Regions from separate parts of the Thermostichus sp. OS-CIW-29 genome, predicted to be linked through region 2. Evidence: riboswitches for the same ligand, from Rfam matches in the RefSeq annotation. Region 2 holds a riboswitch; each other region holds the start of a gene.
The links. A riboswitch is a leader RNA that binds a small molecule or an ion and turns the genes downstream of it on or off. The one in region 2 is predicted to bind cobalamin.

Region 1 (10,513 bases), on a different contig from region 2:
CTGGGCCAGCTCCCGCAGATGGGCAAGGGTCTCAGCCACCACCTCCGCGTCCAAGCCTGGCGTAGGCTCGTCGGCTATCACCAGCTTGGCTCTGCTAACTGCCGCCGTCGATACCAGCACCCGCCGTGCCATGCCTCCGGAGAGCTGGAAAGGGTAGAGGCCCTCTGTTCCCGGCGGCAAGCTATAGCGGGCAAAGATGCGGCTCACTGCTCTACGGGCCTCGCCTTGGGAGGCACCGCTGAGCCGAGCTACCCGCTGTACCTGGGATCCTACTTGCATGAGGGGATCCAGGTAGTCCACAGACTGGGGGATGAGAGCAATGGCCTTGCCGCGCAGTTGCCTACACCGCTCAGGGGTCAAGGGCTGCCCCTGAAATAGGAGAGTACCGCGCAGGGTAGCGTTCTCTGGCAAAAGACCCAAGAGGGCATGGGCCAGCAAACTTTTGCCCGATCCGCTGGCCCCCACCACTGCCACCACCTCCCCTGCCTTAACCTCCAGATCCAGATCTGTAATCACCTGAAGGTAGCGGCGGCGCAGCCCCCGCTCGTATCGGCTGAACCTAATGTTTAGGCCGGAGACCACCAACATTTCCCTACTCCTGAGCCGTACGCGGATTGAGAAGGGCCTGCAGGTTTTCTCCCAGCCAGTCAAAAGCCTTGACCGACAGCAGCAGCAGCAGTCCAGGCATAACCCCCAGCCACCAGTAGCCGGTGGAGAGGTGGCGCATGGATTCGGCCAGAATAATGCCGATGGCCGGTAGGTGCGGCGAAATACCTACCCCAATGAATGAGAGGGCTGCTTCGTGCAAAATGGCGTGGGGAAACAGCAGAATAAGTCCCACTAGGAGCTGGGGCAAAATGTGAGGCATCATATGGTAGCGGGCAACCCAGAGGGAAGAGCGGCCCAGTCGGTAAGAACTCTGGACATAGTCAGAACTGCTGACCTGTAACACCTCGGCCCGCACCAGGCGCGCTAGGCTGGGCCAGTGGGTGAGGGCAACGGCAACAATGACTCCCCGAACTCCGCCGCCGACAGCAAAAGCTATAAGGATCTGCACCACCAGGTGAGGCAGGCTGAAACATAGGTCAATCATCCAGCAGATCGAGGCATCCACCCAGCCTCCCACCGTGCCACCCACCAAACCCAAAACAGCGGCGATCACCACGCTGACGGCGGCAGCCAGCATGCCTACCCACAGACTAAGGGACATCCCGTGCAAGGATCGGGCCAGCATATCCCGCCCCAGCCAGTCGGTGCCGAAGGGATGGGCCAGGGAAGGAGGCTGATTCCGCTGAGTTAGGTTCGGGCTCAGTCCGGTATCGCCGATAAGCCCAGCGCTGCAGAGGATAGACACCAAAAAAAAAGCACACAGTCCAATTGCCCACAGAGTCTGCCGCCTGCGCTCTCCTTTGACAGAGGACTCTGAGAATTTCATCCCCCCATCGGCATCAGCAGCAGCAACACGAGGCGATGCAAAAGGGATCATCCTATCCTCCCGCCAAGGCGAATGCGTGGATCGACAATCTGGTAGGACAGGTCAGCTAGGGTATTGCCGGCATAGACAAACAAGGCGCTGAAAAACACAATGCCCACCAACAGAGGCACATCACTGCGCAAAGCTGCCTGTACCGTTGCTTGTCCCAGTCCTGGATAAGCAAACACCTGTTCCACTAACACTGAGCCACCAAACAGTTCCCCAAAGGAGGCAAATTGCAGCGTCAGCGCAGGCAGCAAGATATTCCGCAAGCCGTGGTACCACAGGATCCCAGCCAGGCTTTCCCCCTGGGCACGAGCAAACAGCACATAGTTGCTGTGCAACACGTCAATGAGCTTCTGACGAGTGTGCAAGGTGATGTTGGCAACGCCGATGAAAGTTAGGGTGAAAGCAGGCAAGAGCAAGTGGTGTAAGCGCTGCCAAAAAGTCACCTCCTCCGCCAACGCGCCAGGTGGCGCGGCGCAACAGATAGGTGTTAGACCCAGCTCTACCGAAAACGCGATCAAGAGTAGCAGCGCCACCCAGAAAGGGGGAGAAGAGGCGAGGGTGTAGGCGTAAAGACGAATACCGCGGTCAACCCAAGTGCCCTGAAACGCTGCGGCCAAAACCCCCAACCCCACTCCCAGGAAACCGGAAAGCAGCCAGGCAATTGCCAGTAAGGGCAGCGATAGCTCAAACCGCTGTTGAATGACCTGCACCACTGGCTGATTGAACACCATTGAGGTGCCCCAGTTGCCTTGAACCATCTGCCCAAGCCAGTTCCCAAAGCGAAGCAGCATGGGCTGATCCAGCCCCCAACGCTGGGCAATCAGGTCTCGTTGGGCTGGGCTGATCTGCAGCATGTCGGCCCCTACATAGGCTTGTACGGGATCAACAGGGGAGAAGCTGAGCAGGGCAAACGTCAGGACTGCCACAGCCGCCAGCAGCAACCCCAGCCGAGTCAGCTTATAAGCCAGAAACAGCAGAACTGACCTCAGTTGCACGTCCATTTCCAACGGGTGATGTTGGCTGTGATTGGCCAACCATGGCCATGAGGCTGTACCTGCGGCTGGCCTATATCCAAGCACTCGTGGACAAAGTAGGTATGATCCAGGTTTACCAACCAAGCCCAGGCTGCATCTCCTTTGGCAGTAAAGCCTTGCTTTCCATCCCACTGGGCTGCCCGCCAGAAGGGGATAGCTTCAGCTTCAGAGGGGGCCTCCATAGCCAGATCCAGCATTCGATCCACAAACGGGTTGGCATAGTAGCCGGCATTGAAAAATCCCCCCTGGGCCGCTTTGCTGTGGTAGAGGTTGTACACCTCAGTTGGGTCATGGCTGCCCCAGCCAAACAGCACCACGTTGCTGTGCATGAGCGGAGTGATGTCATCCCAACTTTTGCCCTCGACATTGACTCGGATGCCCACAGGCCGCAGCATTTCTGCAACAGCTAGGGCCAGGGCTTGGCGAATGCTGTCGTTGGCCGGGTAGAGCACGGTGAACTCAGCCCGCAGCCCGTTTTTTTCCACTACCCCATCCCCATCTTTATCGCTCCAGCCTCCCTCAGCTAGAATCTGACGGGCCAGGTCTGGATTGTTGTCCTCAATCTTGGCGGTCGGCTCTTCCCAGGGCAAACCGCTGACTGGGCCATAGGCAGGGGATCCGTAGCCTTCTAGGACTCCATCCACCAGCGCCTGTCGGTCAATGGCGAAGTTGACCGCCTTGCGAATCGCCAAGTCAGAAGTCACATCGTTGCCGATGGGGTATCCCTTTGGGGTTGTCGCACCGGTTTTAGGGGGAAAGGGGAACATCAGCCCTCGGTTATCCACACTGGGAATGGCGTGAAGCTTCATGCCCTCAACAGTTTGCTTAGCCAAAGACTGAGGCACGCTAACCACGTGTACCTGTCCGGCTCGGGCTGCTGCAAAGGCTGCATCCTCCTCCAGGAAAAGGAAAACCAGCCGCCGAATGCCAGGAGTCTGGCCGTAATATAAGGGATTTGCCTCCACAATCAGTTGTTGCCCCTCATCCCACTGCACCAGTCGGTAGGGGCCAGAGCCAATGGGTTTGCGAGCATAATCAGGCCCGTGGGCATGTTGAGGCACGATACCCAAGGTGATGAGGCGGTTGACAAAAGTACTTTGGGGTTTTTGCAGCCGCAGCTCCACCGTATGAGTGTCGATAGCTACTGCTTCCTTTAGGGCGGTTAGGTCGACCAGACCACCACTCCGAGCTGCTTGGTTAAAGGTGTAAGCCACGTCCGCTGCTGTGACAGGTTTTCCATCGGAGAAGACTGCATCCTTTCGTAGGGTTACCGTCCAGGTTAGGCCATCTTGGCTGACAGTGTAGCCAGTCGCCAGGTCGTTTACAATCTCAAGGTTCTCGTCCCGCCGCAGCAGAGTGCTTTGGAACAAAGGCGAACCGTAACGTCCCCAGCCCAGGGTGGGATCAAATCCTTCTTCCCTTTCCCCTCCAATGGCCAGCACGATTTGATCGCTGGATCCTGCTAGCTTTGGATCGAAAGCTGTCCGCTCAGCAGCATTCTGAGCGCATCCAGCCCACATCTGGCTCAGCAAGAAGAGGCCCACAGACCACACAGTTACTTTTAAGCTTGATGCCATAGAAACCCCGATCTGTCGCTTTTTCAGCAAAGCAAAAAGGAGCAAACCCCCTTGCCTCCTGGACAAGACTTATGGCAGCTAAGCTATCACTGCCTTATCTTGAGAGCAATGCAGGGGGGGAGGATGCTTAGAGGATTCCGATGACTTCCTGCAAGACCGCTGGGTGAAAGGTGAGGTCTGGTAGCTCCAAAGGCTGCTGGCTTGGTGATGATTGAAGCACTCTACTCCCGTCTCTGAACTCCGTGATACGATGTAGCTCAGCTATCGGTTCTGACGGGGATCAGCCGCCAGAGGAAACGGGGAAAGAGCAGTGAGAATCTGCCGCTGTCCCGCAGCTGTGATCCGGTTTAGGAGAAGTTCTGCAGCAAATCTCTAGAGTCATTCGCTGCCGATCCAGATCTTGTCCCCCAAAACCGTGTCAGTCAGAATGCCCGCCGATGGTTTTTCTAAACTTCACAACATCTGCGAGGTACAGATGGTAACTGTCTTGGCTTTAGCTCGTTTCTGCTTTCGTTATCCTGAGCATTTTCCCGGCGTTGCTCCCACAAGCTTTCGGTACTCCTCAGCAGTAGAAATAAGTCCAAGAACCCAAGCAAGACTCTGAGCCAGTTGGCCGGGAGAGAGTAAATTTTGGGTGCTGTTGCACCAAGATCTATCAAGATCTACAGCCCGCCTACGCGAAGGAAAGAGTGAGATGTCAGGCTTCCTGACTTCAATTGGTAGGCTGGCAAGTAGCCACTGCGATCGCTGGCTGCGTTGAGTATCTTTTTTGCGCAAAAGGCAGTGTTTTGTTGGGGTTCCAGAGGCAAGAGAGGAACAGCCGGTTTCTTCCTTGGCGGGCGGGATCCCAGTTGAGGGCGAATTGAACGCAGGAAAATTAGAAAACTCAGTATTTGGGATGGCACACAACATGACTGCACAAACCATGACATTGGGGTATGCCCGCATGGGCAAGCGCCGCGAGCTCAAAAAAGCTTTGGAAGGCTTTTGGAGTGGTGCCCTAGGGTCAGAGGCTCTGCTGGCTACCTTTTGGGATTTGGAGACTCAAGCCTGGCAGACTCAGCTACAAGCTGGGATTGATCACATTGCGGTAGGGGATCAGACTCTCTACGACCATGTACTGGACTGGGCCACCTGGCTGGGGCTGATCCCCTCTCGGTTCCGAGATCTGTCGGGTTTAGACCGCTACTTTGCCATGGCGCGGGGGCGGGAGGGCCTGCCGGCTTTGGAAATGACCAAGTGGTTTGACACCAACTACCACTACTTGGTACCCGAAATTGAGCCGGAAGCCGATCCCAGTCCTAACTTTGGGGATTTTTTGGAAAGAGTTCGGCGGGCCCAAGGGATCCTAGGGGAGCGCACCAGCCCCGTTGTCCTCAGTCCAGTGACTTTGCTCTGCCTTAGCCAGCGATCTGGGGATCTGCGGGCGGACTTGGAAAAGCTCCTTCCTCTGTACCGGGATCTCCTCCAGGAGTTAAAACAGCTGGGGATCCCAGAAGTCCAGATTCACGATCCCATTTTGGTTACCAGCCAGGGAAGTGGCCTGCGGGAAGCTGTGGAAATGAGCTACCGCCAGTTGGCAACCGCCGGGATCCCCGTCCACTTGGTCACCTACTTCGATGACCTGGGGGAGACTTACCCCTGGGTGGTGCAACTGCCGGTGGCCGGCATTAGCCTTGACTTTACCCGTGGCCACACCCTGGATCTGGTAAGAACCTATGGCTTTCCGGCTGACCAGATCCTAGGTGCTGGCGTAGTGGACGCTCGGAATGTCTGGAAGGTTCAGCCTGAGACTGTCTTGGCCAGCCTGCAGGAGCTGCAGGGGGTAGCTCCCAACCTACGGGTGCAGCCTTCCGCTTCGTTGCAATTTGTGCCCCACGACGCTGCTCTGGAAGCCCAGTTGCCGGAACCCCTCAGAAATGTCCTCAGCTTTGCCGAACAGAAGCTGGCCGAAGTAGCTCTCCTGGCGCGAGCCCTCAACGGCGAAGACACTGCTGCCCAGCAGGCGGAAATCCAGCAGCAATGGCAGAGCTTTGCGCAGTTTAGCCCCCCCAACCCCCAAGTGCGCCAGGCTTTGGCCAACCTCAAGCTCCAGGACTTCGAGCGATTCCTGCCCTACGAGCAGCGCCTAAGTCGGCAGGTTCAGCTACCACCTTTGCCCACCACCACCATTGGCTCCTTCCCCCAAACTCCAGAGGTGCGGCAGTGGCGAGCTAAGTACAAAAGAGGGGAGGTTTCGCAGGCGGAGTACGAAGCAGCCATTGACGCTGAGATTGCCAAGTGCATCCGCATTCAAGAAGAGATTGGCCTGGATGTGTTGGTGCATGGGGAATTTGAGCGCACCGACATGGTGGAGTACTTTGCCCAGAAGCTGGAAGGCTTTGCCTTCACTGAACACGGCTGGGTGCAGAGTTACGGCAGCCGCTGCGTGCGCCCTCCCATTCTCTACGGCGACGTGGTTCGCCCCCAACCCATGACAGTGCGGGAATTCCAAGTAGCCCAGTCCCACACCCAAAAGCCGGTGAAAGGCATGCTCACGGGGCCAGTGACTATGCTCAACTGGTCCTTTCCCCGTGTTGATATTCCCCGGCGGGAGCAGGCTTTGCAGATTGCCCTGGCCTTGAGAGCCGAAGTGGCAGATCTGGAAGCGGCTGGAGCGGTGATGGTGCAAGTGGATGAGCCGGCACTGCGGGAGGGGCTACCTCTGAAAAAAGAACGCTGGCCAGAATACCTCAGCTGGGCAGTGGATGCCTTTCGCCTAGCTACCGGCGGGGCCAAGCCGGAAACCCAGATTCACACCCACATGTGCTACTCAGAGTTTGGGGACATCATCGAGCACATTGAGCGGCTGGATGCCGACGTGCTTTCCATTGAAAACAGCCGCAGCAACAACAAAACCCTGCTGCAAATTGCCCAGGCTGGGTATCGTCACCAGGTGGGCAACGGCGTTTACGATGTCCACAGCCCTGCGGTGCCGAGCGTTGAGCAAATCCTGCAGCAGCTGCGCACAGGACTGGCCCACTTGCCTGTGGAGCAAACTTGGGTTAATCCCGATTGTGGCCTCAAGACCCGCCGCTGGGAGGAGGTGATCCCCGCACTGAAAAATATGGTGGCTGCCGCTCATCAGCTAGGGGAGGAGCTTCTGGAAACCCAACCTGAGGGTCTGCGCGAGTAAGGCCCACGACCCGCTGATGTAACTGGTCGGGCTGGCTTGACAAGTCGCCGCGGGCGGTGCCGCTGTTGTGCTGATGCGGCTGGCTTAGGGCCTACGGTCTGCTGATGCAACCGGCAAAGCTGCTCTCCGGGATCTCAAAAAGCTTGTGAAGAGCAAAGTAGGGATCCCGGTAGCCCCTCAGCGCAGATCATACAGGCGCCCTCCCTCCATGCGCACCACCCGGTGGCCGGCCCGCTCCACCAGATAGGGGTCATGGCTGGTCATGATGACGGTCACCCCAAAGGAATTGAGCCGCTCCAAAATCTGGAGAACCAAGAGGGAGTTTTCCGGATCTAGGTTTCCTGTTGGCTCGTCCGCCAGCAGCAACACCGGCATGTTGACAATGGCCCGGGCCAGGCTAAGGCGCTGCTGTTCCCCCCCCGAAAGCTCATGGGGAAAGTGATCTCGCTTTTCGGTCAGCCCCACCATCTTTAGGGTCGGCCCGATGCGACGGCGGATTTCTGCGGGGGACAGCCCTTGGGCGCGCAGCACGAAGGCCACATTTTCTGCCAGGGTGCGGTTGGCCAGAAGGCGATAATCTTGGAAAACCACCCCCAAGCGCCGCCGCAACATGGCCAGCGGACGCGGTGGGATGCGGTAGGGTCGCCGCCGCCCTTCAGAAGAAAAGAGACAGACTTGATCGACGATGACCGTGCCCTCGGTGGCCTGTTCCGCCCCGTAGAGCAGTCGCAAAAGAGTGGACTTGCCTGCTCCGGAGACCCCCGTTACGAACACGAACTCGCCGCGGCGCACCTCCAAGTTCACATCCTGAAAAATCAAGTTGCCGTTGGGAAAGACTTTGCTCACGCCCCGCAAGGACACCATGCTGGCCGGGGCTTGCAGGGATCCGGATTGGGTGCTGCTGTAAAAGCCCAGGGTGGCCTCTGGATGGGCTGGGGCAGGGGGATGAGGGGTCGGAGCCGTACCCGCCCAACGGTGTAAGCGAGGAGGATAGCCGATGTGCTGACCGATCACCATAGTAAGCGCCTAGACAGAGGAGGGAGAGAGCGCCGGCAGACTAGGGGCGCAAACGAGAAGAGGGATCCCACAGCACTCGCCAGACAAAGCTGGGCAGAGCTAACATGCGTCGCCAGCGCCAGGGTTCCTGATAGAGACGATACAACCATTCCAGGTGATGGTCACGCCACCAACGGGGCGCTCGCCGTTTTTGGCCGGCCCAAATGTCCAAGCTGCCCCCCACCCCCATCCAGATGGCTTGGGGCAAAAGGGGACGCCACTTTTGGATCCACAGCTCCTGCCGCGGGGATCCCAGCCCCACCCACACCAGTTGCGGTCGAAATTCCTGGAGAGCTTGCAGAAGCTCTTTTTCTTCCTCGCTAGAGAAGTAGCCGTGGTAGCCCCAGAGGGCCAAAGCAGGACACTGGGCTTGCCAATATCGAATTGCTGCCCGGTTGACTTCCGGCCTTCCCCCCACCAGGGCCAAGCGCCACCCCCGTTCTGCCGCCAACGGGATCAGGGTTTCTGCCAGCTCGATCCCCGGCACCCGCTGGACGCGGATCCCTTGCCGCCGCAGGGCCCACACCACCCCAATGCCATCGGGGATCACCAGCTCTGCTGCCTGCAGCACCTGGGCAAAGGCCAGATCCCGCTGCGCCTGCATGATCATTTCCGGGTTGCAGGTAACCACCTGAGCGCCCTGACCCTCCCGAATACGCGCCTCAATCCAGGTGGCGTAGCTCTGTAGGCTGGCCTCCGGCAGAGCAAGGTGCAGGTTCACGCCCAGAATCGCATGGATGGATAACGACACTACCGACCGAATGCTGGCCCCCACTGGAGCCGTTGGACACGCTTTTAAGATAGCCCGGACCTTCTCCCAGAGGGAGAGGGGAGTTCGAGGAGGCATTTCATGGCTATTTGACCACGAAAATCTCTTCCCTCAGGCATCCGCGGCGGCATCCACGGCGTATCTCCATCAGACCAGGCCAGAGGGAATTGCCCGACCCAGAGCAAGCCCCTGAAGGTTGGTTGCCATCTTTCGAGACAGGAGACTTGAGATGAAGACTGCAAAGACTCCCTTCGCTCTGCCTCAATTGGCCGCCGAATGGGATCCCAGCCCTGCAACTTCCCGCCGCAGCTTGTTGTTGGCTGGTTTGCTGGCGGGCGTAGGTGGAGCAATTGGATTGCGCACCCTGCCCGGTGCCGCCCAGTCCAACACTGCCGACATCGCCATCCTCAACGCGGCCATTGACTTGGAACAGCAGGCGATCTGGGCCTACAAAACCGCTGCCGGCAAGTTGAGCAATACTGAGGTGGGCAAGATCGTGTTGGAAGTGGCCACCAAGAACCTGAAGGATCACGAACAGCACCGGGATCTGCTGGCGGGCGCCGTGCGCCAACTGGGAGGGATACCCTCTCGGGCCCGGGATAGCTACGACCTTTCCACCTACATCGACAACAAAGAAGGCAATCTCGACTCCGATGCCAACATCGCCAAGCTGGCCCTGGCTCTGGAGTTCGATGCGGCCCTAGCCTACAACGATGCCTTTGTCCAGCTTTCCAACAAAGACCTGGTGGCTGCCGCCAGCACCATTGGCCCCAACGAAGTTGCCCATGCCACTGCAATCCGGGCCGTGTTCCACAGCCTTGATCCCAGCATTCTGGTGGTGCCTGCCCCCTTTGTCAGCGCCGAGACTCGGGAGCGCTGGATCCTGAAGGTGTAAAGCCCCTGCCGGCGATGACTTCCAGCTAAAGCCGCCAACCCCCGGCGACAGCAAGGTGTAGAACCCCCACCGGCGCTGATCTCCAAAGCCTTCCAACGTCCTCTGTAGGATCTTGGGGTTTGGAGATCTTTGGAGGTTCTTTGGAGGTCAAGGTGTTCCACACCGCTGTCGCAATCGCCTTCTTCTGAACGCCTCAGCTTTTTTTCGCTTCCTAACCTGTGTGGAGAAAGCCCTATGCCAATGACGCGGCGGTTGCTGTTGCTCAGTGGGCTGGGATCCCTGCTCAATGTGGGGGCCATCTTGGCCGTGGATCGGTGGCGACAAGCCAGCTCCGTTGCGGAGCGGGATCCCGTCGAAGCAACGGCGGCAGCAGAGGTAATCATTCGGGGGTTTCAATACCTGCCCTCGGAGGTTACCCTCAAGCGGGGGGGCAAGGTGACCTTCACCAACCTGGATTCCACCCCCCACACGGCTACTCCTGTGGAGGGAGCGCAGTTTCAAGGGACGGGACGGCTAAGTCGCAA
Region 2 (10,513 bases):
GTTAGCGCCTACCGCGGCTCGGCAGCGACCGCCGTCGAATTGGCGGAGCAATTTCAGGTGAGCATCACCACCATCACCCGCGTGTTGAAGGAAAATATCGCTGCCGATGAGTATCAGCGGTTGATCCATCTCAAACGCTCGGCTGCCCGCCGCAAAGACATGGGGGAAAAAGCTGTTGTTGGCGGGATCCCAGCCCCAGAGCAGCAGATTTTGCCGCTGGAGCCGGAGCTGCCTTCTCCATCTCCCTTGCCGGAGCCCCCCGCAGAGCCGAACGCAAACGACGAAGGCGAGGATAACACCGCTGGAACAGAGTCTCTGCCAAAACTGCCCCCAGAAGAACTGCCGTTGGCGGCTGAGCTTCAGGAAGATGTGGAGGATGTCGGGGAAGAGGATGAGGAAGAGACCGAAGAAGACCGTGACCTCGAAGACGAGGATGAGGACGACCCTGACTATCTCCTAGAAGATGAAGATGGGCCAGAAGAGGATCCCCTCACCGATCCCGGCTATCAAATTCAGGTATTACCCCTGGAAGAGCTCACCCTACCGGAAACCTGCTATGTCGTTGTTGACCGCTACCAAGAACTGACCACCCGCCCTCTCAAAGAATTCTTTGGCTCGGGATCCCTGCCCATCGAAGGGATGGATAACGCCAATACGCTGCCGATTTTCGACAGCCACAAGGTGGCCCGCCGCTTTTCCGAAATGAGCCGTCGGGGCAGCAACACCTACCCACCCTACCGGGTAATCCAGTTTCCCGGCTACATTCTGGAGATTGTGCGCACCCAACTGCAAAAGAAAGGCATCACCCATCTGCTCATGGATGGGCAGATCTACAGTCTTTGACAGGATCCTCAAGCTCAGAAGTGGGGGACTCCTGTTACTGGCGCAGGTTGGCAACACTACGTGAACGCCAGCCGCACTTCCTGTTTTAGCCTACCTCGCCACAGCAGCAGTACCCGTCTCTTCGGACATTTGGACTGCCCCCGCCCCCACGGGCTTATGGATCGCTCCTCAGCTCCCCACTCACACTGATGGAACCAAAGGCTCATGCCGTGACATACTCCCGCACTCATGCTGATGCAAAGCGCTCCGCGCCGCTAAAGCGAGAGAGGGCCGGGCTTCTCGGCGGCCTAGCTAAGCCTTGTAGCAGGCAGAAATACGCAAAGTTTGTGATCATTCCACAGCCGTCGCCGCGTATTCCAGCTCCTCTTCCACCACTTCCGGTGGGGCCTCTGCCGCTTGTCCTTGCTTAGCGGCCAGCAGTTGCTCACGGTACTTGGCTGCCATTTCCTCAGCCTTCTCGTAAACCAGCTTGGGATCCCGAATCATGTCGCCGGGATTGGGCTCCAGTTGCTTGGTGGACAGCGAGATCCGCCCCCGCTCCGCATCTAGATCGATGATCATCACCTTCACTTCGTCGTTGACGTTGAAGACGCTGTGGGGCGTGTCAACATGATCGTGGGAGATCTCGGAAATGTGCAGCAGGCCGGAGACGCCGCCAATATCGATGAAGGCACCATAGGGCTTGATGCCCCGCACCGTGCCAACCACCACCTCGCCCACTTCCAGCTTGTTCATCTTCCGCTCCACCAAGGCGCGGCGATGGCTCAACACCAAGCGGTTGCGGTCTTCGTCCACCTCTAAAAACTTCAGGGGCAGCTCTTCGCCCACCAGCTCTTCTTTTGGCTTGCGGGTGCTGATGTGGGATCCGGGGATAAAGCCCCGCAGCCCCTCAATCCGCACCAGGGCTCCACCTCGGTTGGTGGCAAAAATGGTTGAGCGAACGGTGGCATCTTCTTTCTGGAGCTGCCGTACCCGTTCCCAGGCCCGCATGTACTCAATGCGGCGGATGGAGAGGGTCAGCTGTCCCTCTTCGTTTTCTTCGGTGAGGATAAAAAACTCGCGGGTTTCTCCCGGCTGCAGCATCTCGTGCGGGTCTTCCAGGCGGCTAATCGACATCTCCTGGAGCGGCAGAAAGGCAGCCGTTTTGGCCCCAATATCGATCAAAGCACCGCGTGGCTCCACCGAGAATACTGTACCCGCCACAATTTCGCCAGGGCTGAAGTGATAGTCGTACTTATCCAGAAGGGCGGCAAAGTCTTCAGTGGTAAAACCTACATCGGCAGCAGTGAATCGACTCATAGGGGTGCAGTAACAGATCAGTTGCGCGGGATAAAGGGTAGAAGGCCAATCGAGTTTGGCAGGATCCCACTTCCACTTTCCCACCTGGGGAGGATGTGGCTGGGAAATACCATCGTAGCTTAGAGGAGCGTCTTTTGTGGCAAGTTTCCCGGCATCTTGCCAAGCTGGAAGATAGAAGATTTGGGAGAAGAACGATTGCACTTTATCGACCAAGCCGAAATTGAAGTGCAAGGGGGAAATGGCGGGGATGGCATCGTTGCCTTCCGCCGTGAGAAGTATGTGCCGGCTGGGGGGCCATCCGGCGGCAATGGCGGGCGGGGCGGCTCAGTGATCTTGGTGGCCGATCCCGGCCTGCAAACTCTGTTGGATTTTCGCTTTCAACCGGTGATCAAGGCGGAACACGGGGCCAAAGGGGGGCCCAACCATCGCAGCGGGGCCAGTGGTGCGGATCGGCTGGTGCGGGTGCCCTGCGGTACTGTGGTGTTCAATGCGGAGACGGGGGAATTGTTGGGCGATCTGGTGGGCAAAGGGGATCAATTGCTGGTAGCCCGTGGGGGCAAAGGCGGCTTGGGCAATGCCCATTTTTTGAGCAACCACAATCGCGCCCCCCGCCAATTCACCAAGGGCGAAGCGGGAGAACGGGTGCGCCTGCGCCTGGAGCTGAAGTTGATTGCCGAGGTGGGCATTGTCGGCCTGCCCAATGCGGGCAAGTCCACTCTGATTTCGGTGGTCTCCTCTGCCCGGCCCAAGATTGCCGACTACCCCTTCACCACGCTGCAGCCCAATTTGGGAGTGGTGCCCCATCCATCGGGAGATGGGGTGGTGTTTGCCGATATCCCGGGGCTGATCGAGGGGGCGCACTTGGGGGTGGGGCTGGGCCACGAGTTTTTGCGCCATGTGGAGCGCACCAGGGTACTGATTCATTTGGTGGATGGCACGGCGGCGGATCCCGTCAAGGATTACCAGATCATTCAGCAGGAGCTGCGCGCCTACGGCCACGGGTTAATCGATAAGCCACAAATCCTGGTTTTGAACAAGATCGATGTTCTGGATCCCCAGCAGGTTGCCGAGCGCGCCCAGAGGCTGTCTGCTGCTGCCGGCACTTCGGTGGTGACCATTTCTGCGATTGCCAAGCAGGGGCTGGATGCCCTCTTGCAGCGGGTGTGGCAGTGCCTGGGTCGGGGATCCCAACAGCCTGCGCGGTTGGATCTTGTGGGGGCAAAATCCATCCAGTCCTAGGGCAGAAGAATCTTAGAATAGGAAAGCCCCTGCCTTCCCAGAACCCAGAGACGAGTGGCTATGTATATCTCGGCGGAGGATCTGCCACCGGATTTGCGTCAGATCATGTTGGCCGTTGAACAGGCGGCTCAGGCGAGGGCGGGAGCGTGTGTGGAGCTGCTGATGCTCCTGCGGCTGCTGGAGGAGTTGCACCGCGCGATCCTGGAAGGTGCCTTTCGGGAGTCTTTGCCCAACACCCGTCAAGCTCTGTATCGGGTGCTTCAAGATTTGGAAGAAGCCGGCGACTGGCCCTATCTGCCCCGTCTGCACATCCAAGCCCTGATGCAACAACTGAAGGACTGGCCCGAATCTCAGGGATCCCCGCCCGCGTCGGTGCCACCGACCCCCCGCCCTCTTGTGGAAAACCCCCTGGGGGGTAGCTGCTCCCAGTCTTGACCTCTTCCCATCTGCCCGATGGCCGAGTACTTTAAGCTGCATCCGCAACAGCCCCAGGCCCGTTCCATCCGGCGGATTGCGGCGGCTTTGCGGGAGGGGGCGGTGATGCTTTACCCCACCGATACGGTTTACGCCATTGGCTGCGACGCGACCCACAAACAAGCAGTGGAGCGGGTACGCCGTATCAAGCAGCTCTCCAACGACAAGCCTCTTACCTTTTTGTGCCCTTCTCTCTCACGCATTGCCCACTATGCCCAGGTAACCGATTCGGCCTATCGGCTGATGCGGCGGCTGATCCCGGGCCCGTTTACGTTTCTGTTGCCGGCCACCAAGCTGGTGCCCAAGTTGGTGATGGAGCCCAAACGGAAAACCACCGGCATCCGCGTGCCCGACTCGGCCATTTGTCAGGCTTTGCTGGAAGAGTTGGGCAATCCAATTGTCTCCACCTCTGCCAAGCTGGGGGGGGATCTCGTCGGATCCCTGGACTTAAGTTCTGGGCAAGCCTGGGAGTGGGAGAGCGACCCCTGGGATGAGGGTGGGATCTTTGCGGCTGAAGAGATGCGGCAGTTGGAAAAACAGGTGGATCTGGTGCTGGATGACGATGCCCCCCGTCGGGCCAAGGTCTCTACGGTAATCGATTTGACCGGATCCGAGCCGCTGGTGGTGCGGGCCGGGCTGGGGTATGAGCAGGTGGCAGATCTGAACCTGAAACTGGTGGGAGAAGACGGTTAAGGGCAGAGGGATCCCGCGTTCTCTAAAATAGGGTCAGTGCCTTCGGAGTGTGCCCATGTCTGAGGCCCTGGCTCAGCAAAAATCGGCTCTGCTGCACCTACTGGAGGCGACCGACCGGGGCCGGAAAGTTTCCCCTGACCAAAAAGCCCAGATTTTGTCTCAAATTGCCGTCCTAGAAGCGCTCAACCCCACCCCCAAACCAACATCTGCTGCTGAAGGGTTGGAGGGGAACTGGCTCACCCTCTTTACCACCAGCACAGCTCTGCTGCGGCTGGCACAGTTGCCTTTTTTGACCACCGGCGAGATCTACCAGTGTATTCGGGCCAAGGCTGGACGGGTCTTCAACGTGGCGGAGATCCAGGGATCCGGCTGGCTGGAGGCTTGGATGCCACGGGGAATCTTGGCGGTATCGGCACGCTTTTACCCCGAATCTGAGCGCCGGGTGAGGGTGATTTTCGAGCGATTGGTGTTCGGATCCCAAGCTTTGATGAGCTACGAGATCGAGAGTTTTCTCTATTTGCTCGAGCGGGCTCCGGAGCGGATCCCGGCTATTCAAATCGATATTCGCCGCCGCGAGCCAACGGGTTGGCTGGATATCACCTATTTGGATGAAGACTTGCGGCTGGGTCGGGGCAGCGAGGGGAGTGTATTTGTTCTAAAGCGGGTCGGCTAGTCGGAGGATCCAGAGGACTCCGTTTCCGCCCTTTCGTGAGATGGGTTTTGGGTTAGGGTGAAGCCTATTTCCTGGAGAACTTGCAAGGCGCGGTAGGACTCTCGCAAAGTTTGCAGCTCCTGTTGAGTTTGCTCCAGTTGCCGGGCCCATTCTGCCTGTTGGGAGCGCAACTCTCGATTTTCCAATTTTTTGCGCTGCAGGATGCGCTTGAGTTTTTGCTGCTGCTGCTGGAGTTGAGCCCGCTCTGCTTCTGCGTGTTGCAGTTGGGTCCTTTGGCGTTCCAATTCTATTTTCAGGGTGGTGACCTGGGATTGAAGTTGGCGGAGCTTTTGGCGCAGCGCTTGCTCTGGCGTGGGTTTGGTCGACTCGGAGCTTGGAGAAGGGGAAGATGTTTGTAGGTTTTGCAGATGCTGTTGTAACTGTTGGGCTTGGGCCTGCAGGACTCGAGACCGTTGCTGCTCGCTGCGCAGTTGGGCTTGGGCGCGTTCACAGGTCTGGATTTCGGCTTTCACCCGCTGCTTGATGCGGTCAAGGATCTTTTGATGGCGGAGCTGGGTTTGCCGGATCTCCTGAGCCACCTGCCAAGGGCGAGGATCCCCCTTAGGTTGTCGTGGCTCGCCGCCGTGGTCGGCAGGATCAAAGGGAGATAGGGTCGCCACCAGCGATTCTCGAAAGTCGCTCCAGGAAGCCGATTGCAGACCCATCTGAACCACCCGCCAGGCCCCATAGGAGGCCCCAGCGGCAGCCAGGATCCCAGGGATCCCGGCCAGGGAGAGGGAAACCTTGGGCAGGGTGGGCAGGATCTGATCCAGCAGCCCCACCACCAGGGCGAAAACAAAGATCCCGCTCCCCGCGGCAGCGGCACCTGAAACCCAAGAGGAGCGGGAGAGCATCATCGTTTTTTCGTCATCACAACCGCTAGAGCGGGAAAACCAGGTTCAAAAATGGCCTGTCTGCACTCAGTTTATCCCGCCAGCAGCCTCTGTTTCCCTCTTAGGGCACCTGCCATGCCCGTTGGTGGTAGCCCTCTAATTGGGCCCAGGGATCCCCAGCCGCTGCGTGGGTGTGGCCGTGCTGAGGGTGATGGTGAGAATGAGGGTGGTGATGGGATCCGTGCCCGTGATGGTGGTGATGATGCTCGTGAGGGTGGTGATGGCTGGATCCAGCTCCAACCTCTGCGCTCACGGCCAGGCGAAACTTGCACAGGTGGCAGTTCATCGGGGTTTGGCCCTGCAGGGCTTCCTGCTCCAGTTGCTGCAGGCTGTGCAGCACCGTATCCACAAGGCCCAATTCCGGCAGCATCAGCCAGTCGATTTCCGGCTGTCGTTGTCGCTGTTTCTCCACTGCCGCCTCGATTTTTTTCACCAACACCCCCGTAAACAGAAAGTAGGGCAGCACGATCACCCGACGCGGCTGCCAGGACGAGGCCCGCTCCAACCCCACAGGCAGGCGGGGATGGGTAATGCCGATAAAGCAGGTCTCCACAGCGGCAAACCCGGATCCTTCCCAAAGCAGCCGAGCCAGTTTACAGGCTTCGGCATTGGCCTCAGGATCGCTGGAGCCGCGACCCACAAATAGGAGCACGGTTTCTGCCTCTGGGATCCGCCGCGGTTGGGCAGCTATCAGAGCAGCCAATCGGTCTCGCAGCAGTTGCAGGATCTCGATGCGGATCCCCAGCGGCCCACCGTAATGAATGCGCAACTGGGGATAGAGGGCCTGCAGGCGATCCAATTCCATCGTCACATCGAACTTGTTGTGGCGGGCCCCAAACAACAGCAGCGGCAGGACCACAATCTCTTGCCACCCTTGGGCAATACACTGCTGGATCCCTTGGGCGATACTCGGCTCCGTCAGCTCCAGAAAACAAGGGATCACCGGTCGATGGGGAGTGAGGGATTGGTAGACTTGGGCCAACTCCAGAAAGGCTTGCCGCCCTTCAGGGTCGCGGGATCCGTGGCCGATGAGCAACAGGGGCAGGGGGACAACAGGAGACTGCCCAACCGCAAGCGGAGGGGAAACACTGAGGGTATTCAACACAAAAAACTCCGTTCCTTGTGAATCGCAAGGGGTACAGGACAACGGCAGGTGGGTGTTCTGGCTGAGGGAGGGATCCCATCACAGTTGCGTCACAGTGGCGGACTTGCACCGCGCTTTCCCCAGTCTGCCTGAGCCTTTTAGGTTAGCTTGCCGCTTGTCGTTCACCAAGCCCCCTGGGGGGGATGTCCTTGTCTGCCAGAAGATAGCCCTGAGGCATGAGCGGTACGGCAGACTCATGCTCAAAGGGCAGCAAAACTGTTGCCGCGCTAATCCCCCTTGCCCCTGGGAGAGGGCCTAACGCCGGCCCGCTGGTCTGGGGGGCTGAAAGTGTCGCAGGCGCAGGGCATTGGCGACCACCGAAACGGAACTCAGGGCCATGGCTGCCCCCGCCAGCATAGGGTTGAGCAACCAGCCTGTAAAGGGATAGAGCGCCCCAGCGGCAATCGGGATCCCCAGCGTATTGTAGATAAAGGCGAAGAAGAGGTTCTGGCGGATGTTGTTGAGGGTGGCCCGGCTGAGTTGAATGGCTGTGGCGACTCCCCGCAGATCCCCCGACATGAGGGTAATATCGCTGGCGGCCATCGCCACATCCGTACCTGTACCAATGGCGATCCCCACATCGGCTTCTGCCAGAGCCGGAGCATCGTTAATGCCATCTCCCACCATCGCCACCCGCCGTCGCGGTTGTCTTAGGCTGCGTATGTAAGCTGCCTTCTGATCCGGACGGACTTGGGCAATTACCCGCTGAATGCCTGCTTGCCGAGCAACCGCTTGGGCCGTGGTGGGGTTATCCCCGGTTAGCAGGATCACCTCTAGACCCATCTGTTGCAGCTGTTGCACTGCCTCAGGAGAGGTGGGTTTGAGCGGATCGGCAATGGCCAACAGCCCCACCAGGCTCTGGGATTGGGCTACGCCGATCACCGTTTTGCCCTGGCTTTCCCAATTCTGAACCCGCTCTGACCAAGAGGGATCCCAGGGGATCCCCATCTCCTGTAGCCAGCTCAGCCGACCGATGCGAATCCACTGATCTTCCACCCAAGCTTCTGCCCCACTGCCTACCCTTGCCTGAAAGTGCCAGGCAGGAGGGATCACAATTTTTTCGGCTTCGGCTTTCTGCACCACCGCCTGGGCCAAAGGGTGTTCCGAGTGCCGCTCCACTGCCGCTGCCAGGCGCAACACCGTCAGGGGAGAGGAGCCGTGGGCCCAAATATCGGTGACAGTGGGACGACCTTCAGTCAGGGTGCCAGTTTTGTCCAAGACCACCGTGCGCAAGTGGTGGGCCAATTCCAGGCTGTCGGCACTTTTCACCAGGATCCCCAATTCTGCCCCTCGTCCCGTGGCCACCAGGATCGAAGTGGGGGTTGCCAACCCCAGCGCACAAGGGCAGGCGATGATCAGCACCCCAATCGTGTTCACCAAGGCCAGTGTCGGGTTATCGGCCAGCACCCACCAGAGCACAAAAGTTAGAACTGCCACCCCAATCACCGCCGGCACAAACCAGGAGGTGACCCGATCCGCCAACTGTTGAATCGGAGCTTTGGATCCCTGGGCTTCCTGCACCAGGCGCACGATCTGGGCCAGAACTGTGTCTTTGCCCACCCGCCGCGCTTCCATCACAAAGCTGCCCGTCCGATTCAGCGTTGCCCCAATCACCTCATCCCCCGCCGACTTGAGTACAGGCAGGCTCTCGCCGGTCACCATGGACTCGTCGAGGCTGGAGGATCCCTCTAGAATGACCCCATCCACCGGCACCTTCTCTCCGGGGCGCACTCGGATCCGATCCCCCACCTGCACTTCCCGAATCGGAATATCCTGCTCCACCCCATGGCGAATTACCCTTGCCGTTTTCGGTTGCAGCCCGATCAGCTTGCGAATGGCTTCGGAGGTTTGCCCCTTAGCCCGTTGCTCCATCCACTTGCCCACCAGAATCAGGGTGGTGACCACCGCCGACACCTCATAATAGACATCCGGGTGCAGTCCTTGCCGGTGAAAATAGTCGGGGAAAACCGTTGGGAAAACAGAATAGAAAAAAGCCGCGCTCGTCCCCAAGGCCACCAGCGTGTTCATATCCGCTGAACGCCGTTGCCAAGCAGCCCAGGCTCCCCGGTAAAAATGCCTGCCCACCCAAAACTGCACCGGAGCCGTCAGCAGCAACTGCAACCCAGGATTGTGCAGCCACATGGGAAAGCCCGGGATTTCCATTCCCAGCATCATCGGCAGGGATCCGATCACCAGCACCGTGCTGATGCCCACCCCCATCGCCACCTTCAGCTTCAATTCCCGTTCTGCGGCCCGTTGGGCGATCCGCTCTGGGTCTGTCGGATCGTCCAGTTGCCAATCCTCTTGGATGAGGCGCGCCCGATACCCCACCCGCTCCACCGCCCGAATCAACGCCTGCGGATCCACCAGCCGGGGATCCCCTTTGACGGTGGCCTGCTCACTGGCAAAATTCACGGATCCGGAGGATACTCCCTGCACCTGAGTGAGGGCCTGTTCGATGCTGCGGGCGCAGGAGGCACAGCTCATCCCTTGCAGGGCCAACTGCCAAGTGCCCTCAGGAGAAGGCGCAGAGGCCGATAGTGCAGCCGATGACCCTTTATGGGCAGACATGGCAACACCTTGTTGATGAAACGACAGCTACTCTCCACCCTGGGCAGGGCGAAGGCAGCCATCTGTACAGGAATTCAAAACAGACGCCCGACCGTTCTCGACCCAGCCTTGACTAGGCCGGGGGATATCCCACCTGGGTGAGGGCCTGCCGCAAATCGCCCACAGACCGCCCAGAAGTAATCCGCACCTGTTTGGTTTTGGGATCCCCTTCCACCTGCGCCTGGGGATCCAGTTGCCGCACCGCTTGCGCAATGGTGTCTATACAGGCCCCACAGGCCAGCTTGGGCACCGTCAAAACAACCTGCATCTTGGAAAACCCCCCCAATGCCACTGAAAGGATGCTAAACCTTACAGTGGGCTGGAAGGTCAAGAGGGAGGCTGAGGCTCGTCCATATTCCAGCGGTAGTCCACCTGATAGCCCCGCTGTCGCCACTCTTCCTCCAGTTGCACCTGTTGGGTGAGGGCTTTGCGCAGGGAGTTGATCAGCTCTTGCGTGCGGCCTCGGTTGCCAAAATCCTGTTCCTCTACTGCCGGAAAGGTTTGCCGCTCCAACACCCGCAGCAGAAATTCGTAGTGGATATGAGCCGGCACAGGAATACGTTTCATCGATCCAAGCAATCCTTAGAGATCAATTGTTCTCGCAGA
Region 3 (10,513 bases), on a different contig from region 2:
GCGGGGGGGAGCTGCCCGAGTGGTGGGGTTGGATCGGGATCCGGCGGCTCTACAGGCGGCGCAAGCGCGTTTTGCAGCAGAAGGGATCCCCGGCAGCCGCATCCAACTGTGGCACCTCAATTTTGCCGATTTCGATCTGCAGCAGCACGGCTTTCGGGATGAGCAGGGGCAGGGGATCCCCTTCGATGGCATCGTGGCCGACTTGGGGGTGAGTTCGCCGCAACTGGACTGCCCTGAGCGGGGATTTAGCTTTCGCGGAGAGGGGCCGCTGGACATGCGCATGGATCCCAGTGCCGCTCAGGAAACCGCTGCCGATTGGGTTAATCATCGCCCGGTCGAAGAGTTGATCGAGATTTTCACCCGTTACGGCGAAGAGCGATTTGCCCGCCGCATTGCCCATCACATCGAGCAGGCTCGTCCCCTCGCCACAACTACCCAGTTGGCCCAGGTGGTTTGGCAGGCAGTACCTCCGGCAGCTCGGCGAGGCCGCATTCACCCGGCCACTCGGGTCTTTCAGGCGTTGCGCATTGCCGTGAACCGAGAACTGGAGGCTTTAGAAACCTTGCTGGCCCAAGCCCCCACTTGGTTGAAACCCGGCGGCAGGTTGGCCGTGATCAGCTTCCATAGCCTTGAAGATCGCTTGGTGAAATGGGCCTTCCGCAGGGATCCCCGTTGGCAGGTGCTCACCCCCAGGCCCTTGTCCCCTTCCGAACTGGAACGGCAACGCAATCCACGGGCCCGCTCTGCCAAACTGCGAGTGGCTGCCCGCAGCAGTCAGATGTAGGTTTAGGTTAGTTCTCCCGCTCTCAAGAGATCGGCTACCGTGAAGCGGACAGCTGTCCTGCTGAGGCCGGGAATCGGGAGAAGGGGGTTGCTATTGGGGGATGCGGGGAACTAGGGTGAAGCGGAACCGGCAGTCCTGCACCGTCGGATCCCTTGGTGTGTGTGAGGTTAAGCCCTATGGTTAGCCAGCCTTTGAACGCAGGTCTTGATCGTCCCAAAAGCCCTCGTCGCCACAGACAGCCTTCTGCTCTGAGCCGACCCCTCTCCGGTACAGTTCAAGCCAGCCGCACCCAGCCTTTGGATTTGAAGTTGAAATCAGCCCATCCTCGCAGCCAACATTCGGCTTGGGCAGAACACCTAGCTTGGTGGAAGCAGATCTCCACAGGGATGGCTATCCTCTCTGGGGTTTCAGTGTTAAGCCTTTACAGTTGGACTGTGCATACCCAAAGCCGGTGGAGCCAGCGTTACCAGGTGTGGCAGCAGATGCAGCGCAACGAACGACAGTTTCTGCTGACTCAAGAATCCATTGCCAATTCTCTGCGGGAAATCGCCGACCGCTCCGAAATGGTGCCGCTGGTACCGGATCGGATGATCGAGGTGCCAATTGCCTCTCCCAGCCATGTTGAACCGGATCCAGCCCACCAGACGACAGCCCCGCCTGAAATCGAAAAAGCCCCTCTTTTCTACCCGGTTGGGTACTAATTCATACGGATCCCGCCCATGACGGCTAGGCCAGCGTCCCCATCTTGCTTTCCCAAAAGCTGTGGGTCTTGTGAAGTCTCAGCGTATCTCTGTTCTCTAAAAGGCTAAGGGATCCCTGGGCCTCAGGATCTGGAATAGTAGTGGGCTACTCTTTAACCGCTTACAAAGCAAAGAAGAAGTCTGGCCCAGGTTTTCTAAGTTGGTGGGATGTGGCCCATCCAAAGCCCTGGGATTGCCGTTGGGATCCTGTTCACCCCTGGGGATGACATCCCCCCTGGCAGGATAGGAACTCCAGAGCAGGGGATGTATGATGCCTAGCACGGCTTTTTCGGAGCAATCGCAGAGAAAGCTGTACCGACAGGTTGTCCTGGGGATCAGCCAGGGCATGTAAAGGGGAAAGTCCGGTGCAAATCCGGCGCTGTGCCGCAACTGTGATGGGCTTAGGCTAGACCTATGCCCTCAGTCAGGATGCCCGCCTGCGGTTTTGGCTCGCATTTCTTCCGCGTCGCACGGAATCAGGAGCTTCAAGAAAGAAAATGAATCCCATTCTAGGTCTCAGCCTGGCGCTGGGGGGTCTTGCTTTGGGGATCCCAGCGTGGGCGCAGCCGGCGGCCTCTTCACCTTCAGCTCAAGAGGTTTTGGAAACCGGTGTTAGCGCCGAGATTTTAAATCAACCCGTCACCACACCTTTTCGCCGTCCTGGTTTGCTGCGGGATTCTTCCCGCCCGGTTTACGTCATTACCCGCCAGCAAATTCGAGAGCAAGGGGCAAGAACGGTTCAGGAGGCCCTGCGCTACCTGCCCGGGATCCTCAGCGACGGCACGGCGGGAACCCAGTTGGGAGCCCTTAGCTCCCAGTTTATGCGGGGAGGACGAACGGCCCAGGTGTTGGTGCTCTTGGATGGCCGCCCCATTAACGACCTGGGCTTTTTTGGCGGGTTTGATTTGTCCCAGATCACTACAGATGTGGTCGAGCGTATTGAGATCTCTCCAGGTGGGGGCTCCACTTTGTACGGATCCGACGCGGTTGGCGGGGTCATGAACATCGTAACCCTGGAGCCAAAGCCGGGATCCGAGACCGTGCTGGAAGCGGCTATCGGCAGCTACGGCCTCAACGAGCAAGGGATCCAAAACCGCGGCCAAGCGCAGGATCTGGGCTGGGTGGTCAGCTATCGCCGTCTGCAGAGCAACAACGACTTTCCTTTTGAAATTAGGCGTTTGGGCAAAGCCGGCAGGCGGGAAAACTCGGCGGTGGAGTACCACAACCTACAAGCCAAGCTCACCTGGCAATTGGCAGAAGGCCAAGTCCTAACCGGAAATGCCCTTTATCTCAACAAAGCGTTTCAGGTGCCTGGCAGCACCGAGTTTCCCTCCCCCGATGCAGTGCAAAACACCAACGACCTGCTGTTAGATCTCAGTTGGCTGTGGGATCAAGAGAGGGGATCCCTGCAAGCCAGGGTATTTTTTGACGACCTCAACTATCGCTTCAGCGCCCCACAAAGCCAGGGATCCCGGGATGAGATCCTGCGAACGGGGTGGGGATCCCAACTGCAATACACCTGGAAGGCTGCTGAAAACCTGGAGCTTACTCTAGGAGCGGATTACCGATCCATTTCAGCTCGCAACACCACCTTCTCCTTTGCCAGGGGATCCACCAACGTCAACTATGACAATACTGTGAATCAGGGGGCATTCTTCGCCCGCCTGGATTACAGGCCACAGCCCAACTTTTATCTCAACTTAGGTGTTCGCCAAGATTCGAGCAATCTGGTCAACGGTTCGGCCACCTCTCCTGCCGCAGGGATCCGCTGGGTTTTGGCAGAAGGCACCACCCTGAGGGCCAATTATGCCGGCAGCTTTCGCACCCCCTTGATCTCAAACCTGTTCTTTCGGCTGCGCGGCTTTTTTGAAGTCGACGGCAACCCCAATTTGCGACCGGAGCGGGGAGAGAGTTTTGACATTGGCCTGGATCAGGCTTTGGGAGATTTTGGCCTACTGCGCTTGACCTTTGCCCATAACCGCATCCGCGATGGCATTACCTTTGTCAGCACTGGCCCGCGCAGGGGAACCTACGAAAACATTGAGCTCGTGGAATACACGGGCTTGGAAGCAGCCCTGGATTTGCGATTGGGGGAAAACTGGACTCTTTTTGCCAACTACACCCTGAACGATCCCATCATCCGCTCGGCGCTGGATCCCAAAGCGGTTGGCAAACAGCTAGCCTTCGTGGGAGCAGACAGCTTCAACCTGGGCCTGAGCTACCGCGATGCAGAGGATCGGTATGCCTCAGTTTTCCTGCATCACATTGGCACTTTCTTTACCAACAACGCCAATACCCAATCTCTGCCCGGCTACACCAACCTGGCTCTGCGGGGAGGGATCCCAGTAGCAGAAAATCTCGCTCTAGAAGTGGGGGTTGATAACCTGCTGGATGAGCAATATGAGGTTTTCCCCGGCTACCCCGGAGTGGGTCGCACCGTTCGGCTTAATTTAAGGGGCCAATTTTAGAGCGACTTGAGGCTGACTTTTAGCTGTCTAACTCACTGCTGAATCCTTGGCCAAGACATTGAGATCGTCTTTGCCTCTTCTCACACCCTTTGCTTGGACAGAAACCTATGACTATATCAAGGAGCACCATGTCTCGATCAACTTCCCAGTTGCCCATCCAAGCTGGCAGCGCTGCCCAGCAACCCAGCAGCCATTGTCTTTGGGTTTGTGTCACTTGCGGATCTCGGTGGGTTAACGGCCAAAAAGAAGGGATTAGCAAGGGAGAAATGCTGCTGTCTGCCCTGCAATCTCAAACCCTCAATCCTCAACTGACCCTGAAGCCGGTTGCCTGTATGAGCGGCTGCAGCCATGCTTGTGTCGTTGCGTTGGCAGCACCTCAAAAGATGACCTATGTTTTTGGAGATCTCGATCCAAAAGATGTGGATCTCATTCTGCAGACAGCAGAGCTCTACCTCACCAAGCCAGATGGGATCCTACCCTGGGCCGAGCGCCCTCTCAAAAAAGGGGTGATTGCTCGTATTCCACCACTGCACTGAGGAGCTTTCTCATGGCCACTTTTACCCCCTGGATAACCCCCCTCCATCAAGCTTGGCAGGAAGTTTCTCTGACGGGTTGGACAACCCTTTATGAAGGGATCCCTGCCCATATTGACTGCTTGGGGCCGTTGCTCTACGAGCTGTTTCAAGAGCACTGGGCCGAGATCCAGGTGGGCCATGTGGCGGAAGGCGGGGTGCTGGAGCTGGCTTTCAAGAAACCTCCAGCTTTGTGCGTGCTCTACGATGGCTATCTAACCGTTGCCACCGAAACTTGGCACCTGCATTTGTGCCTGGAGGAGCACCAAGGCGGCCCCCATCGCAAGACCCCACCCGAGCTGCGCCGCAAAAGATTGGTTAGCCGTGCTGCTCTCTACCGGCGCCTCAATCCCCAAGGTCAGCCCCGCATGTGGGGGATCCAATTCTGGAATGGAGCAGAAGAGCCTTTGCTGCAGATTTTTCTGCCCAGCCCCTTTTTGGGGCCAGAGGAAGACTACCTGCCGGAAGGCAAAGCAGATTACCAAAAGCTTTCTCTTTACGAGCGCATCCGCGCCATCTATGTGCAGGGGAAAGAGCGGATCCCCTATGAGGATAACCCTCTTAAACGTCCCTACCTTGCCGTTTGTCGTTCCAGCCGTTGTTATCCTTCCCGCAACTACCAACCGGTTGTGGAAGCTCTGGAATCGGCTCTTCGAGAAGCCAACCTGGACGTACAGGTTATCACCTCAGGCTGCTTGGAAGTTTGCCAACAGGGGCCCGTGGTTTTTTACTCTGGGGATCGCACCTGGTACAAGCGGGTTACTCCCCAAGTAGCTCGGCAAATTGTTTTTGAGCATTTGCTTAATAGCTGTCCTCTGAAAGACCACCTTTTTCCAGGAGATTAAAGTCATGATTGGCCTGCAATCGAGTGCTCAACCTATCCCCATTCCCAGCTCTCGCCGCTTAATCCCAGCCCCACTTTGGATACAAGCTGCTCAAGATTTGGCCCAAGGCTGGTTCTGGCCCAGCTTGTTTACCACCGTCGGCTGTCTCAGCAATATTGCTTATACATGTACCCTTCCTTTTGTAACTGTTGGTATTGTTGCAGGCACAACTTTAACCCGCCAAAGGGCAGCCATTAGTGCTTTGATGATTTGGCTGGCCAACCAAATCTTTGGCTACACCTGGCACAACTATCCCCGCACTCCCGATTCGTTTGCCTGGGGGTTGGTGCTGGGGATCGGCACGGTGGGGATTGCTCTTGCTGGCGGTTACCGACCTCTGTTTTCTCAGTCCAAGCCGCTTCGGCCAAGGCAACTGCTGCTGAACTATCTCTGGATCCCGGCCATGCTCATCTTGGGGTTTCTGGCTTTTGAAGGGCTGATTTTGGCCGCCGGCCTGGTTTTGGGGGGAACGGAGGGCCTGACCCTGCCCATTCTGGGCAAAATCTGGCTGCACAACTGGCTGTGGACAGGACTTTGGATTGGGATCCACGCGCTGCTGGTGTGGGACAGAGGACGTCGCCGGGTGTGGCTGGGAGAGGAGAAACTGCGGTGAGCTGCTCCCGTACAAGCTCTTCCCATCCCGTCAGCGGTGCGGAGTACCTTTGCAGTGATCTAGAGCATCCCCAAGAGGGATCCAGGCCAAAATAGGGGCGACCTATGTGGGAGGGGATCCCTTTGCAACTCAGTCGCGTTAACAGTGAGGAGCATTCCTGCCATCCTCTGCTCTTGGCTTCCCAACGCCTCTTGCTGTTCAGCGGCAAGGGAGGAGTGGGCAAAACAACCTTGACCTGCGCGCTGGCTCGCCAACTGGCCCAGGTGGATCCCCAGCGCCGTCTGCTCCTGATGTCCACGGATCCCGCCCACTCGCTGGGGGACGTGCTGCAAATCTCGGTTACGGATGTGGCCCAACCCTTGCCGGATCGCCCCAATTTGCAGGTGCGGGCTTTGCAAGCGGAGATTTTGTTGCAATCTTTTCGGCAAACCTATGGGCCGGCCCTGGAGCTCATTGCCGAGCGGGGCAGTTGGTTTGGCCGAGAGGATCTGCTGCCGATCTGGGATTTAGCCTGGCCGGGGGTGGATGAGCTGATGGCGATTCTGGAGGTCAACCGGCTGCTGGCTGGGGAGGAGGTGGATACCGTTATCTTGGACACGGCCCCCACCGGGCACACCCTGCGGCTGTTGGAGCTGCCCGACTTTTTGGATAATCTTCTGGCTGTGTTTGCCACCTTTCAGGCCAAGCATCGGGAGATCGCCCAAGCCCTGACAGGCACCTATCGACCGGATGAGGCGGATGCGTTTTTGGCCCAGTTGCAGGGGGAACTTGAGGGGGGCAAAGCCCGCTTGACCAATCCGGAGAGCACCTCTGCTTGGCTGGTGATGATCCCGGAGCAGTTGAGCGTGGCGGAAACCCGCCGCTTTTGTCAGCAACTGCAAAACCGCCGCGTGCCCATCGGCGGTCTTCTGGTCAATCAGGTGCTGCTTGCAAGAGAGAATAACAGCCAACCTTCGCTGCCCGCTGCTCTCCCCTCTCCTCTCTACTCGGCGCGGCAACAGGAACAGGGGCGCGTGCTCAAAGCCCTGCAGGAGGAGCTGCCCGGATACTCTATCTGGGTCTGTCCTTATCAACTACAGGAGCCGGTTGGGTTGGCGGCCCTGGATGAGCTGGTGCAGCAGCTTCGCCCCTTGCCAGAGGTGCTGCTGGAGTTGGAAGGGATCCCAGAGCAAAAAGCAGAGAGCCAAGAGAAGAGAAAGTCTCTCTTCTCCACCCTCTTCCCTTCCTTCAAGGGGATCCCGTCCCTACCGGATTTTTTGACCCAAGGGATCCGACTGGTGTTGGTGGGGGGCAAAGGGGGTGTGGGCAAGACGACGGTGGCCGGGGCCCTGGCTTGGAACTTGGCCAAGCGCCATCCCGACAAGCAGCTCTTGCTGGTCTCCATCGATCCGGCTCACTCGTTGGGGGATCTGTTTCAGACGAAACTGGGTCAGGATCCCATTCCCCTGCTGCCCAACCTGCTGGGGCAGGAGATCGATGCGGCGGCGGTGCTGGAGCAATTCCGGCAGGATTACCTGGAGGAGGTGGCGGCCATCTTGGCGGGGGAGGGGACGGCAGGGGTGGAAGTCCAATACGACCCGCAGGCGTGGCGGCAACTGCTGCAGATGCCCCCACCCGGCTTGGATGAGGTGATGGCCCTGTTGAGTGTTCTCCGACAGGAGACGAGCGGGCAGTTCGACCTGGTGGTGCTGGACACGGCTCCCACAGGCCATCTCTTGCGGTTTCTGCAGATGCCCCAGGCTCTGGAGGGCTGGGTAAGCTTGGCCCTGAAGCTGTGGCTGAAATATCGGGATGTGGTGGGCAGGCCGGAATGGGCGCAGCGGATGCGGGAGCTCTTGGCCCAGGTGCGACAGCTTCGGCAGCAGCTCCAGGATCCCCAGTTTGTTACCTTTATCCCCGTCTTTAACCCCGAGCAAGCAGTTCTGGCGGAAACCGAGCGTCTCTTGGCGGAATTGGATGCTTTGGGGATCCCTCATCCCTACGCCGTTCTCAATCGAGTGTGGTTAGAGGATTCTACCCCCTTTGGAGAGGCCCTCCGCCGTCGTCACCAGACTCTTCTGGCCCAGCTCCCCCAGCCATTTTCCCAGCAGGCCATCTTGACCATCCCCTTCCTACATCCTCCCAGCTTGGAGAATATCGGCTCCTACTTATTGGCTCCTCAGGAGCCCTAACCTAGGGGTAGACCTTGCTCACCCAAGGAGTTATGGATCCCAAGTTGGAAGAACGCGCCCGCGAGCTGCGCACCCTGCTGCAGAAGGCCAGCATTGCCTACTATGTCCACGATGCGCCCATCCTGGAAGACAGCGTTTACGACCGCCTTTACCGCGAGCTGCAAGAGCTGGAGCGGGCTTACCCTGAACTGGTCACCCCCGATAGCCCTACTCAGCGGGTGGGAGAAAAACCTGCAGAGCATTTTCCCACCGTCTTCCACCGCATCCCCCTCTACAGTTTGGAAAACGCTTTCAACCCAGAAGAACTGGAGGAGTGGCAAGAGCGCCTGCTGCGAGTTTTGGGCCGTGCCCCTGTTCCCGACAGCAGGACAGAGGGAGAGCTGGAATATGTATGTGAGCTGAAGATTGATGGCGCCGCCTTGGCCCTAACCTACATCGAGGGTCTTTTGGAGCGGGGTGCTACTCGGGGGGACGGACAGGCCGGAGAGGACATCACCCCCAACGTGCGCGCCATTCGTTCGATTCCCCTGCGGCTGGCGACAGCAGATCCGCCTCCCGTTTTGGAGGTGCGGGGGGAAGTCTATCTGGCCCTAGCCGAGTTCGAGCGGATTAACCGGGAGCGTTGCTCCGCCGGGGATCCCCCCTTTGCCAACCCGCGCAACTGTGCTGCCGGTACCCTGCGGCAGTTGGATAGCCGCGTTGTGGCTGCCCGCAAGCTCAGCTTCTTCGCCTACGCCCTCCACTGGCCGGAGGGATGGCCTGCCGGGGATCCCCCGCAAACCCAGTGGCAGTGTCTGCAGCAGCTCAAGGAATTGGGATTTCCAGTCAACCCCCTTTCCCAGGTCTGTCGGGGCTTGGGAGAAGTGATCCAATTTTATGAGCGATGGCGGGGTGCCCAGCTCCCCTACGCCAGCGACGGGGTGGTGGTGAAATTGAACTCCTTGCGGCTGCAGGAGGAGGCCGGCTTTACGCAAAAATTTCCCCGCTGGGCCATTGCCCTCAAATACCCTGCCCAGGAAGTCCCCACCCGCATCCGCGCCATCGTGGCCAGCGTGGGCCGTACCGGCGCCGTCACTCCAGTGGCAGAGCTGGAGCCGGTTCCTTTGGCCGGCACCCTTGTCAGCCGCGCCAGCCTGCACAATGCCGATCGCCTGCGGGAGCTGGATGTGCACATTGGCGATACTGCCATCGTGCGCAAAGCCGGGGAGATCATCCCGGAGGTGGTCGGGATCCTAAAAGAATTGCGCCCTGCCGATGCCGTTCCCTACAGCCTGCCCAGCCAGTGCCCCGAATGCCACGCCCCTTTGGTTCGTCCCCCCGGCGAAGCCGTGACCCGCTGCCCCAACCCCGAGTGCCCGGCCAAGCTGCGGGGCCAATTGCAGCACTGGGCCAGCCGCGATGCTTTGGATATCGAAGGCTTAGGGGAAAAGCGGGCAGCCCAATTGGTGGAGAGCTTGGGGGTGCGCACCATAGCCGATCTCTACCGCCTCACCCCAGAGCAGTTGCAGGGTTTGGAGGGAATGGGATCCCGCTCCAGCCAAAAGCTGGTGCAAGCCATTCAGCGCTCTCGCCAGCAGCCCTGGGAACGGGTGCTCTACGGGCTGGGGATCCCCCATGTGGGGGTGGTCACCGCCCAGATTTTGGCCGGCCATTTTCCCACCCCTGAGCTTTTGGCCCAAGCCAGCGCAGAAACCATCGCCCAGATCTATGGGATAGGCGCGGAAGTGGCGGAAGCGGTGGTGGCCTGGTTTGCCGAGCCGGCCCATCGTCGCCTGTTGCAGGAGTTGCAGGCGCTAGGGATCCCCGCTCTTCCTCAGCAGGAGAACCCTGCCGTCTCCCAGATCCTGGCCGGGAAAAAATTCGTAATCACCGGCACCTTGCCCACCCTCTCCCGCCAGCAGGCCAAGGCTTGGATTGAGAGTCGGGGGGGCAAAGTCACCGCCAGCGTCAGCCGCCAAACCGACTACGTGGTGGTGGGCTCTGACCCCGGCTCCAAGCTGGAGCAAGCCCAACAACTGGGGATCCCCCTGCTGACCGAAGCGGAGCTGTTGGCGCTGGATCCCACCGTGGAATCCGGTGATCTGCATCCTTGACAGGGTGGATCCCCGAAAAACTTGGGTAGGGTGGGTTGTCTTAGCGGCAGGGATAATTTATGATTCATCTCTAGTGAGGAGTGGACGCCAATAGGGGGAAGCGAACGAAACACGGACAGTTCCTTCCCCTTTTTGGTTACAAAAAGGCACGGCCACACCTCCAAAAAGTATCCAACTTAACTGAAGGA

Region 1: another riboswitch for cobalamin. It lies ahead of metE (5-methyltetrahydropteroyltriglutamate--homocysteine S-methyltransferase); the one in region 2 lies ahead of ACVWZJ_RS07810 (sirohydrochlorin chelatase).
Region 3: another riboswitch for cobalamin. It lies ahead of ACVWZJ_RS06200 (TonB-dependent receptor plug domain-containing protein); the one in region 2 lies ahead of ACVWZJ_RS07810 (sirohydrochlorin chelatase).

What each region holds. Positions count from the first base shown of each region.
Region 1 covers NZ_JBSSAB010000003.1:106,398-116,910, forward strand. Annotated here, with positions in the region: gene ACVWZJ_RS02165 (ABC transporter ATP-binding protein) at 1-588, opposite strand, end outside; gene ACVWZJ_RS02170 (ABC transporter permease) at 593-1,486, opposite strand; gene ACVWZJ_RS02175 (ABC transporter permease) at 1,483-2,484, opposite strand; gene ACVWZJ_RS02180 (ABC transporter substrate-binding protein) at 2,469-4,094, opposite strand; cobalamin riboswitch at 4,343-4,547, shown strand; gene metE (5-methyltetrahydropteroyltriglutamate--homocysteine S-methyltransferase) at 5,005-7,269, shown strand; gene ACVWZJ_RS02190 (cell division ATP-binding protein FtsE) at 7,447-8,133, opposite strand; gene ACVWZJ_RS02195 (WecB/TagA/CpsF family glycosyltransferase) at 8,327-9,076, opposite strand; gene ACVWZJ_RS02200 (DUF4439 domain-containing protein) at 9,324-9,989, shown strand; gene ACVWZJ_RS02205 (cupredoxin domain-containing protein) at 10,224-10,513, shown strand, end outside.
Region 2 covers NZ_JBSSAB010000017.1:47,943-58,455, reverse strand. Annotated here, with positions in the region: gene ACVWZJ_RS07845 (hypothetical protein) at 1-843, shown strand, start outside; gene ACVWZJ_RS07840 (30S ribosomal protein S1) at 1,174-2,142, opposite strand; gene obgE (GTPase ObgE) at 2,338-3,381, shown strand; gene ACVWZJ_RS07830 (hypothetical protein) at 3,442-3,816, shown strand; gene ACVWZJ_RS07825 (L-threonylcarbamoyladenylate synthase) at 3,835-4,548, shown strand; gene ACVWZJ_RS07820 (PAP/fibrillin family protein) at 4,604-5,221, shown strand; gene ACVWZJ_RS07815 (hypothetical protein) at 5,218-6,117, opposite strand; gene ACVWZJ_RS07810 (sirohydrochlorin chelatase) at 6,215-7,258, opposite strand; cobalamin riboswitch at 7,289-7,424, opposite strand; gene ACVWZJ_RS07805 (heavy metal translocating P-type ATPase) at 7,553-9,868, opposite strand; gene ACVWZJ_RS07800 (copper chaperone) at 9,981-10,175, opposite strand; gene ACVWZJ_RS07795 (DUF5340 domain-containing protein) at 10,235-10,474, opposite strand.
Region 3 covers NZ_JBSSAB010000012.1:28,916-39,428, forward strand. Annotated here, with positions in the region: gene rsmH (16S rRNA (cytosine(1402)-N(4))-methyltransferase RsmH) at 1-784, shown strand, start outside; gene ACVWZJ_RS06195 (hypothetical protein) at 1,171-1,485, shown strand; cobalamin riboswitch at 1,828-1,979, shown strand; gene ACVWZJ_RS06200 (TonB-dependent receptor plug domain-containing protein) at 2,022-3,992, shown strand; gene ACVWZJ_RS06205 (DUF1636 domain-containing protein) at 4,121-4,528, shown strand; gene ACVWZJ_RS06210 ((2Fe-2S) ferredoxin domain-containing protein) at 4,540-5,409, shown strand; gene ACVWZJ_RS06215 (hypothetical protein) at 5,414-6,061, shown strand; gene ACVWZJ_RS06220 (ArsA family ATPase) at 6,166-8,232, shown strand; gene ligA (NAD-dependent DNA ligase LigA) at 8,265-10,325, shown strand.